DNA from 2 places in the Hathewaya limosa genome. Region 1 is predicted to be linked to the other one. Evidence: a T-box and tRNA genes for the amino acid it is inferred to sense, from the RefSeq annotation. Region 1 holds a T-box; the other holds one or more tRNA genes.
The links. A T-box is a leader RNA that pairs with one kind of tRNA and senses whether it is charged. The one in region 1 lies ahead of proS (proline--tRNA ligase), so its partner is inferred to be a tRNA-Pro.
Positions count from the first base shown of each region.

Region 2: it encodes a tRNA-Pro, which carries the amino acid that the T-box ahead of proS (proline--tRNA ligase) is inferred to sense. The anticodon was not compared.

Region 1 covers NZ_JAUSWN010000020.1:33,487-39,353, reverse strand. The annotation lists gene QOZ93_RS11120 (S8 family serine peptidase) at 1-3,845, shown strand, start outside; T-box leader at 3,928-4,166, shown strand; gene proS (proline--tRNA ligase) at 4,214-5,647, shown strand; gene QOZ93_RS11110 (hypothetical protein) at 5,729-5,867, shown strand, end outside.
Region 2 covers NZ_JAUSWN010000002.1:35,915-41,781, reverse strand. The annotation lists gene mnmL (tRNA modification radical SAM protein MnmL/YtqA) at 1-65, shown strand, start outside; gene QOZ93_RS01575 (2-phosphosulfolactate phosphatase family protein) at 95-802, shown strand; gene QOZ93_RS01570 (hypothetical protein) at 876-1,298, opposite strand; gene QOZ93_RS01565 (HAD family hydrolase) at 1,412-2,065, opposite strand; gene QOZ93_RS01560 (phosphatase PAP2 family protein) at 2,094-2,618, opposite strand; tRNA gene QOZ93_RS01555 (tRNA-Pro) at 2,875-2,950, opposite strand; gene QOZ93_RS01550 (hypothetical protein) at 3,055-3,363, opposite strand; gene murC (UDP-N-acetylmuramate--L-alanine ligase) at 3,498-4,871, opposite strand; gene purR (pur operon repressor) at 5,160-5,867, shown strand, end outside.

The DNA of each region.
Region 1 (5,867 bases):
ATGTAATAGATAGGACATCTAGCATGCATGGTATGCATGTGGCGGGAATTACAGCAGCCAATGGTGATGATAAAGAAGTAAAAAATGATAAGGCAGTAAAGGGGGTAGCACCAGAGGCACAATTATTAGCTATGAAAGTTTTTTCAAATAATCCAAGTAAATATGCTAGAGGTGCATTAAGTGATGATATTGTTGCAGCTATAGATAGCTCAGTAGAACATGGGGCAGATATAATTAATATGAGTTTGGGTGGAGATGCTGGATTTGTTAATGAAGAAGAGCCAGAATTGAAAGCTATAAAAAGAGCTACTGAAAAAGGGGTAGTTGTAGTTGTTGCAGGGGGGAATTCTTCTTTTGCATTTAAAAATCCTAAAGGTAATAAAATTAAAGGTTACGTAGATACAGGGCTTATAAGTACACCGGGGTTAGGGAAGGATGCTATTCAAGTCGCATCTTATGAGAATAATAAAGAAATAAAACCAGTTTTAAATTGTAAATATGATAAGGAGGAATTAAGTATTCCTTTTACTATATCAGAAATAAGTCCTAACAATGTATTTGAGAATAAAGAACAATTTAGTTTGGTGGATTGTGGTTATGGAAGAAAAGTTGGAGATGATGAAAAGGACAAAAAAATTGATGATTTTAAAGGGAAAGACCTAAAGGGAAAAATAGCACTTATTAAAAGAGGAGAAATAGATTTTATAACTAAAAAGAAGAATGCTCAAAGTTTGGGGGCAGTAGGAGTAATTGTATACAATAATATAGATAAAAATGAAGAAATGCATATGATGGAGGATGAATCAATAAAGATACCTTGTATTTTTATTAATAAGGATTCAGGGGAAAAAATTCTTAGAAATATAAAAAATAATTTAGTTATTAGTTTCAAAAGAGATACCATAACAGTTAATAATCCAGAAAAAGGGCAAATGTCTAATTTTACATCATGGGGACCTACTCCGGATTTACAATTTAAACCAGAAATAAGTGCGCCAGGAGGAAAAATATATTCTACTATTAATAATAATAGATATGATGTAAAGAGTGGAACATCTATGGCTACACCTTATGTTGCAGGTTCAGTAGCATTAATAAAACAAGCAATAAAAGATAAAAAATTAAATCTAAAAGGTGTAGAAATTTCAAGATTTATGAAAAATAATATGATAAATACAGCTAAAATATTAAATCAAGGAAAATTACCTTATTCACCAAGAATTCAAGGTGGTGGATTAATTCAAATAGATGATTTTATTAATAATGATGTCTTAATAACAGGTGAAGATGGAAAATCAGCTATAACATTAAATCAAATAGAAAATAATAAAGAATTCAAGTTGATATTAAAAAATTACAGCAATGAAGATAAAACTTATTCTTTAGAAAATGTTGAAGTTTACACAGAAGAGAAAGATAAAGCCGAGGAAAAAGTTATAAGTGGTGCTAAAGTAAATTTTTCACAAGATAAAGTCACTATAAAAGCAAATAGTAAAAAATCAATAAAAGTTAAATTAAATGTTCCTAATAACTTTGATAAAAATAAATTTGTGGAAGGATTTATAAAATTTAAATCAGAGAATAAAAATTTACCATCTTTAAGTGTGCCTTTTATAAGTTTTTATGGACAATGGGGAGAATTACAAAATATAGATCAACCTCTTTGGAAAAATCCAAAGGCAGTTGGCTCTGTTATAGCTAGTAATATTCCAAATTCTAAGGAACCAATTGTGGATTTAGGAATAGATAGAGTTAAAAGTATAAATGGTATGCAAGTTATAAATCCAGATGATATAGCATTTTCACCAGATGGTGATGGTGTATATGATTATGCGTTTCCAAGATTATGTCTACTTAGAAATTTAAATGAGATTAAAGTTGACATTTTAAATAAAGATAAAAAAGTTATAAAAACAAGTGGATTAAAACAATTTTTAAAGAAAAATAAAGATTTAAATTTTCAAAAAGGACGTAAATTATTAAGTTCTTTAAAATGGGATGGAAAAATGTATGACAGAAAATCAGGAAAAAGTGTAAAAGTAAAAGATGGTCAATATTATATGAAAATTACTAGCAATGCTGTAAGTAAAACATCTAAACCTCAAAGCTTTGAAATGCCTTTAAAGGTAGATACACAGGCACCTAAAGTAGAGATTTTATCAAGTAACAGATCATATTCAAATGAAAAATATGTATTAAAATGGAAAGCAAATGACGGTGGCGTAGGATTAAGAAAAGATAAAAATGGTATTGCTAATGGAGAACCATTTGTTTTTATAGATGGAGAGATGGTAAAAGATTTAAAAGTAAAAAGTGAGGGAAATAGTATATTTAGTACGGAGATAAAATTATCAAATGGAAATAAAACAATTTCATTAGTAGTTAATGATAATATTTTAAATTCAGAAGTAAAACAAAAAGATGTATTAGTTGATTCTAATATAAAAAATATTAATGATATAGGCTTAAGTTTACATGAAGGCTCTGTAATTACTAATAAAGGAATGATAGATGGTAAATACAATTTAACAGGTAAAATTTCTTCAAGAGTTAGAAGGGTCACAGCAAATGGAATAGATGCAGAAATTAGTAATGTAAAGAATAATTTTAATGTTAAAATGCCAGTTAAGGAAGGAAAAAATATAGTTAATATAAAGGCTTATGATGAAAATAATAATCTCTTAAAAGAAATGAAATTTAATGTTACCGCATATATAACAGAACCAGAGTTAATAGTTACAACTAAATTACCAATGGAAGGTAGTAAAGAAGAAAATGTTTTAGGATTGATTAATACAAAAGAAAATAAAATTAATATAAAAGGAAAAATTAACCCTGAAGAAAAAATAATTAAAGCAACTGTAAATAAAAAAGAGGTGAAAATCAATAAAGAGGGTATTTTTGAAACTGAAACAAATTTAAAACAAGGAGTAAATTATGTTGAAGTTGAAGTAGAAAATTTTAGAGGAACAATTAACAAAAAAATTATAAAGATATTATCTGATACTAAAGTTGAAGATCTTGATTTTGAAATTCAATATTTTGATGAAACAAATAAAGAATATAAAAAATTATATCCGAATACTACTTTTAATGAGGAGTATAAAAACTTAAAAATCAAAGTTGTAACAAATCAAGAAATCAACAAAGTTATGCTTAATAATCAAAATATGAAAAAAGAAAACATTATGGAATATAGAAAGAATATTAGATTGGGACAAGGATTAAATAAGGTATGTATATATGTGCAAAATTCTAAGGGAAAGGTAATGGCTAATTATGCTATAAATATATATTATGATAATGAAAAGCCAGTTATATATTTAAAAACACCTAAAGTGATAGAAAATAAAATTTATACAAATCAACATACAATAACTTTAGAAGGAAATGTAGCAGATAATACATTGGGCTATGAATTTTATATAAATGATAATCAAGTTTTAAATGTAGAGCAAAATGGAGAGTTTGGAATAGAGAAAACTAGAAGAAGTTTTGTTAAAAAAATAAATGTAGAAAATGGAGACAAAATAAAACTAAGTGTTATAGATAGATGTGGAAATGAAGATGTAAAGATATATGATGTCATAGTTGATAAAGTAGCTCCAGAAATAATAGTAAATGGTGTGCAAAATAAAAAGATATATAAAAATGGAGTTAATATAAAACCTATTATTACAACAAATAAAAAAGACGTTAAGATAGAAACATATATAGATGGAGTTAGTAGGATATACAAGGGAGAAACAATATATACTGTTGGAAAACACAGTTTAGTGATTAGAGCTAAAGATCTATCAGGAAATGAAAAAATAAAAATAATTACTTTTGAAATTAGAGGTTAAAATTTACAAGTATGTATATACTAAAGTTAGTTGACAAATAACTTTTATGTTGTATAATAAAAAATTATAAGAGAATCAAATAATAAAAACTATGAAGAGGAATAGTAGAAATAAAAACTTTTTTCAGAGAGAGAATTGATTGCTGAGAGATTCTTAAAAAGTATATTTTGAACCAGCCTTGGAGTTCTGTACCGAAATAATAGTAGGCTACAGCGGAACAATCCGTTAACGAGTTGAGAGAATATATTTTATTTACGAAGACTATTTATAAAATATATTAATTAGGGTGGCATCGCCGAATATTATACCTCGGTCCCTTTATGGGACTGGGGTTTTTTTATATAAAAAAATAAATGGAGGTAGTGAAAATGGCAAAAGAAAAGTTAGTTAAAGATATTACGTCAAGAGATGTTGATTTTGCACAGTGGTATACAGATATCGTTAAAAAAGCTGAATTAGTTGATTATGCAAGTGTTAAAGGATGTATGATTATTCGTCCTTATGGTTATGGAATTTGGGAACTTATTCAAAAAGATTTAGATACAAGATTTAAGGCTACAGGACATGAAAATGTTTATATGCCAATGTTTATACCAGAAAGTTTACTTCAAAAGGAAAAAGATCATATAGAAGGATTTGCTCCAGAAGTTGCTTGGGTAACTCAAGGTGGAAATGAAGAATTAGCAGAGAGATTATGTGTTCGTCCAACATCTGAAACGTTATTCTGTGAGCACTATGCTAAAATAGTTCAATCACATAAAGATCTTCCAAAGCTATATAATCAATGGTGTTCAGTAGTAAGATGGGAAAAAACAACACGTCCATTCCTAAGAACAACTGAATTTTTATGGCAAGAAGGACACACAGTTCATGCAACATTAGAAGAATCAAGAAAAGAAACTATAGATATGTTAAACCTTTATGCCGATTTTTGTAAGGATGTACTTGCAATGCCAGTTATTAAAGGTCAAAAAACTGAGAAAGAAAAGTTTGCTGGGGCAGAGGCAACTTATTCAATTGAAAGTTTAATGCATGATGGTAAAGCACTTCAAGCTGGTACATCTCATAACTTTAGTGATAATTTTGCAAAGGCATTCAATATTAGATATTCTGATAAAGAAGGAAAACTTCAATATGTTCATGAAACATCATGGGGTGTTACAACAAGATTAATAGGAGCTATTATAATGGTTCATGGAGATGATGATGGGCTTGTATTGCCTCCAAGAGTAGCACCAATTCAAGTTATGATTGTGCCAATAGCTCAACATAAAGAGGGTGTATTAGATAAAGCTAATGAATTAAAAGAGAGAATATCTAAAGTAGCTAGAGTTAGACTTGATGATAGTGATAAGATGCCAGGATGGAAATTTAGTGAATGTGAAATGAAGGGTATTCCAGTTCGTGTAGAAGTTGGACCAAAGGATATAGAAAATAATCAAGTTGTCTTAGTTAGAAGGGATACAAGAGAAAAAGTAGTTGTATCTATGGATGAATTAGAAACTAAAGTACAAGAATTATTAGATGATATTCATAATAATATGTATGAAAGAGCAAAAGCTCATAGAGATGAAAATACTCGTGTAGCACATACATTAGAAGAAATGGTTGATATAGCAGATAATCATCCAGGATTTATAAAAGCTATGTGGTGTGAAGATAGAGCTTGTGAAGAAAAAATAAAAGAAGAAACAGGTATAACTTCAAGATGTATGCCATTCGAACAAGAAAATCTTGGTGATACATGTGTATGTTGTGGAAAGAAAGCAACTAAGATGGTTTACTGGGGAAGAGCATACTAAAATAAATATTAATGTAAAAATAGAAAGAAGTTTTTCTTATCTTCTTTCTATTTTTATATAAATTTTAAACGAGGTAATAGTATGGGCGTTAAAAGTGATAAAAGAAGTTTAGAATGGTTATGGCTTACATCAATAGCAAACTTTATTATCAATTTAAGCTTATTTTTAGATGTTTTATTAGGAGATCATCTATGTAATTTTTTTAAAGCACGAGGATTTG
Region 2 (5,867 bases), on a different contig from region 1:
TAAATGCTATAGATAGAAGGTTTATAGAAGAAGATATTTACCAAGGCAAGGATTTTAAAGACTAATAATATATATAATTAGGGGATGAATCGTAATGAATATTGATTTAATGATTTCGGCTGATCATATTAATGCAGATAAATTAGAGGGAAAGACAGTAATAGTAATTGATGTATTAAGAGCTACATCTGTTATAGTTACGGCTATTAAGAATGGATGTAAAGAGGTTATACCCGTTTTATCTACAGAGGAAGCTTTTGATTTATGTAAAAAGGATAGAGCATTATACATTTTAGGCGGAGAAAGAAATGCATTAAAAATAGAGGGATTTAATTGTTCTAATTCTCCATTGGACTATACAGAAGAGGTTATAAAGAATAAGACATTTATAATAACCACTAGTAATGGAACAAGAGCAATTAAAGGTAGCAAGAGAGCAAGAAATATTTTAATAGGGGCAATGATTAATGCAGAAGCCGTGGCTAAAAAAGTCTGTGCTATAAATAATGATTTGGTTATTGTTAATTCAGGAACAAATGGTGAATTTTCAATGGATGATTTTATCTGTGGGGGATATATAATATCTAAAATAAAAGAAATTAATAAAAAGATTAACTTAACTGATATAGCAAAAACATCTTATATGGTCTATGAAAATCATAAGGATATAATAAGTTTCATAAAAGATGCTACACACTATAATAGGTTAACAAGATTAAATCTTGAAGATGATTTAGAATATTGTATACAAAAAGATATTATTGATATAGTTCCCGAATATAAGGATGGAAAAATTAAATAATATTAATTAGTATGGTAAAAGGCCAACATTTGTTTGTTGGCTTTTGTTTAACAAAAGTTTAGAGTAACAATTTCTAAGTATTTAAATTTAGTTTATTTATACACTCTTCTAAAATCCAACCTCTAGAATTTATATTATTGGATTCTATTTTTAATGATATTTCATACCAAGTCAAATCTTGAACTTCTGCTATGGCTAATAAATTAATCTCAATACCTTGTTCTAAAATATTTATAATAGGTGAATTTTCTAAAGGACATAAATATATATAACATTTTTGATTTATAATTGCATGTGAAAATTCTGGATTAGAAAAGTTAATTGTAAGGTTAGAAAAATTATCTGTGTTTTCCAATAGAGTAGATTTAAGTTTTAAGTTTTGTGAATTGCTAAGGGTAAGCTGATTTTTTAAATTATAAATGGCATTTTCATATGTATAGTACATATAAATCAAAGCACATATGAGAATTATAATCAACAAAATGGTAAAAATCATAAAAATACCTCCATTAAAATTAGTATAGGATGTCTATTTTTTAATAAACATCCTATTTTTTATGTCTATATAATTATATTAATGAAAGTTTAAATTAATTACATGGTTAAAGATTAAATCATGTGAAGTAATTCATCGTAATTATGAATATATTTGCTAGCTATAGTTGTGATCTCTTTTTCCTCATTTTTAGAAAACTCATCATAAACAGCAATAACTTTCATACCAGCAGAATGGGCGCCTTTAACAGCTAAAAGAATATCTTCAAAGACTATACAATTTTTTGGATTTACACCTAATCTATTTGCAGCAAGAAGATAGACATCAGGAAAATTCTTGCCACGAGGCACTTCATCAGTAGTAGTTATACAATCAAAGTAGTTAGCTATATCATTTAATTTTAAACTAGCATTTGCTAAGTCTCTTCGGTTGCTAGTTGCCAGGGCAATTTTTATATTGTTATTTTTTAAGAACTGTAAAAACTTTTTTGCACCAGGTTTCAAAGATATATTAGTTGAATATTCTTGTAAAGCCATCTGTATCCAATGAGATTCTATTTCTTCTGGCGTGTATGGCAGGTTAAATCTAGTTTTGAAGTATTTAGCACAATCCTTAAAACATAGGTGGTTCAGGTTTTCTTTAAGATCTTCAGGTACTTGTAAATTATGCTTTTTTAAGTACTCTACATCAATTTTACTCCATAACCACATAGAATCTATAAGAGTTCCATCTAAATCAAAAATTGCTCCTTTAATATCTTTAAACATAAGGAATTCCTCCTAAAATAATTTTGAATTACATAATAAAATAAATACATATAGAACAAATACTTCCAATGAGCATTCCTATAAATACATCCGTTGGATAATGAACACCAGTATACATTCTAGATATGCCAACAAGCATTGCAAGTGGTATAAGTAATATATCGATGAAAGATAAGGAAAGACTTAACATTACAGCTATAGAAAAAGCCATGGCTGTATGACCAGAAGGAAAAGAGTAAGGATCTATATGAATTTTTCGAATATGTAAATTTTTAAGTTTTAAAAAAGGTCGTTTTCTGTTTACTAGTTTTTTTATAAGAAAAACTAAGATACTAGACAATACTAAAGATAAAGAGCATTTACGGCCCAGACTTCTCAAGCTTTTTAGGGGTATGGTTGAAAGGGTTAAACAAAATAAATAAGTAAAAGGAATAGAACCTAAATAAGTTATTTTTGGCAGTATAGAGTCCAAAAATTTAGATTTTATATTATGATTAAAAAACTTTAAAATTTTTTCATCAGTTGTCTTTAAATGATGTAAAACTGAATTCAAAGTTCTCCCTCCTTAACTTGAGAAATATTAATTAATTTTAGATTATTATATAATAGGTATAGATATTTTTCAAAAGATATAATTGTGGATAAAAGAGTATATTAAGTTTCATATAAGAGAAGAAATGTGAATAAAGTTAGAAAAATGTGGATTTATTAAAAAAGTATTTTATAGATGTGGATAATTAATAAAAAAATATATAGATATAATATAAATATAATATAAATAAAAAAAGAACCACAAAATGTGATTCTTTTGGTCGGGGTGACAGGGATTGAACCTGCGACCTCATGGTCCCAAACCACGCGCGCTCCCATCTGCGCTACACCCCGAAATACAAATAATATTATACAAGACAGCTTGGATACTGTCAAGAAAGTTTATTAATTTAAATAAAAAATATAGCAGTTAGTTTTAACTGCTATATTTTTTATAATTAATTTTTTTTATCATCAAATCCCTTTGTTGGTACTGTTGATACTATAAATCCTACAAGTAATGATAAAATTGCAGGAGTAATAATATTTATATACATTAAATATCTAGTTTTATATAAAATAAAAGTAGTAACACTAGTTATTACAAGTGATATTATAAATAATAATATAACGAATTTTGCAAAGGAGCTCATGAATTTCTCATAGATTTTATGACGTTTAGGACCACTAATAATGCTTCTGAATATGTAATAAGAGATTAGAATTAGGCCTAAGTTTACTAATGCAGATATTAAAAAATTTTTCAATTAGTCTCACATCCTTTAAGTAAAATAAAGTTAATTTACTTATAGTTTTGTACAATATTTTAAAAATTATCCTATAAAAAAACTTACAGTTATAAAATTAATAAAAATTTTATAACCATAAGTTTTTAGTCAGACTACTTTAAAAAATCTTCTCCTATTTTGAATACATCTCCAGCACCTACAGTTATTATTACATCTCCATCTGTACAGTGTTTTTTTAGATAATCAGTTATTTCATTAAAGTCTTTTATATAAGTACAATTTACACCAGCTTTTTTAATTCCTTCTGCTAATTGTTCAGAACTTACAAGTCCAGTATCTTTTTCTCTAGCAGCATAGATATCTGTAATAATTAAATTTTCTACTCCAGAGAAACAATTACAGAATTCATTAAATAATGTATAGGTTCTTGTATAAGTATGTGGTTGAAAGATATAATATAAGTTTTTGTGAGGATATTTGTCTGCAGTTTTTATAGTAGATTTAATTTCTGTTGGGTGATGGGCATAATCATCTATAACAGATATACCATCTTTAATACCTTTAACTTCAAATCTTCTATGAGTTCCTCTAAAATCAAACAAACCATTTATTATAGCATCTTTAGGAATTTTTAAGCTTAAAGAAGCACATATAGTAGCTAGTGAATTTAGTATATTATGTTGTCCAGGTACACTAAGATTTACTTGGAATAATTTTTCTTCACCATCATAGACATTAAAGGTAGAAGTTGCGTTATCGTTGAAGACAATGTCTTTAGCCCTTATTCTTCCATTATTAATACCAAAAGTTATTACATTACATTTAGCAGTATCTATAATTTCCATAAGATTTTTATCTTCTGCATTTGCTATAAGATATCCATCCGTTGGTATTAAATTTATAAATTTTGCGAAAGCTTGTTTAATATGATTTAAATCCTTATAGTAGTCTAAATGATCTGCGTCTACATTTAATATTATTCCTACATAAGGGTGAAATTTAAGAAAAGATTCTTTGTATTCACAAGCTTCAGTTATAAAATAATCACTTTTACCTACACGAATATTACCGTTTATAACATCTAGTTCTCCACCGACTAAAATTGTTGGATCTAGGTTTCCACTTAATGCTATATGGGACATCATAGATGTAGTTGTAGTTTTGCCATGAGTACCAGCAACAGCTACGTTATATTTATGATCTTTCATTATTTGACCTAAAAATTCAGCTCTGTCATACATTGTTAAATTTAAATTTTTTGCATGGATAAGTTCAGGATTATCTTGAGCTATGGCAGCAGTATAGACAACTATGTCAGTATTATCTACATTTTCACTTTTGTGACCTATATAAATAGTTGCACCCAAATCTTCTAATTTTTTCGTTATATGACTTTCTTTCATATCCGAACCAGAAACGGAATAACCGTTTTTAAGTAAAATTTCTGCTAGTCCACTCATACTTATACCACCTATGCCTATGAAATGAACTTTCTTTTTAATATCATTTATAAAGTTTAAAGACATTTTTATCACTCCTTGTAAAAAGAAAATTTTATTTAAAAACTTACCTGTTTTGGGCAAAATATAAAATTTCTTTCTAATATAAAATATTTTTTAGATTATTACATTATAATTATATACAAAACTATTGAAAATCAACACAAAAAATGGATTTTAAAAAAAATTATTTAAATATTTCTCTATTTTATGGTTAAAATTCTTTATATGTTGTAAAATATACTATAAAATCATGAATGTTTTTAGAGGTAAATAAATAATAATTCGTAAAATTTTTTTCTAAAGGTGATGTTAATGGCAGAGAAGTTTACAAGAAATCAAAGAATCGGAGCAATAACAAAAGTGTTGGTAGAAAACCCTAATAGGGTAATAAATTTAAATACATTTACAAGTTCGCTGAATGCTGCAAAATCTACAATCAGTGAAGATATAGTTATCGTAAGAGAATGTTTATCTAAGTTGTTCATGGGAAAAATAGAAACAATATCAGGGGCTTCAGGTGGTATAAAATATATACCAGACACTAGTAATATAGAAAAAGAAAATTTTATGTCAGAAATATGTTCACTTTTAAGTGATCACGAAAGAATTATTCCAGGAAATTTTTTATATATGACCGATTTATTATATGATCCTAGAATTATAAGTAAAGCTGGGGCTATTTTAGCATCTAAGTTTAATGAATTAGATGTTGATTGTGTCATTACAGTAGAAACTAAAGGTATACCTTTAGCATATGAAGTTGCAAAGTGTTTAGGTGTTAAACTTGTTATAGTTAGGCATGACACAAAAATTACAGAAGGAACTACTGTAAGTATTAATTATGTATCAGGATCATCAAAGAGAATACAAACTATGACTCTTGCAAGAAAGGCTATAGATAGACATAGTAAGTGTATATTTATAGATGATTTTATGAAGGGCGGGGGAACTGCAACAGGAATTATAAATTTATTAAAAGAGTTTGAATGTGAGCTTTTAGGTATAGGTGTATTTATAGAA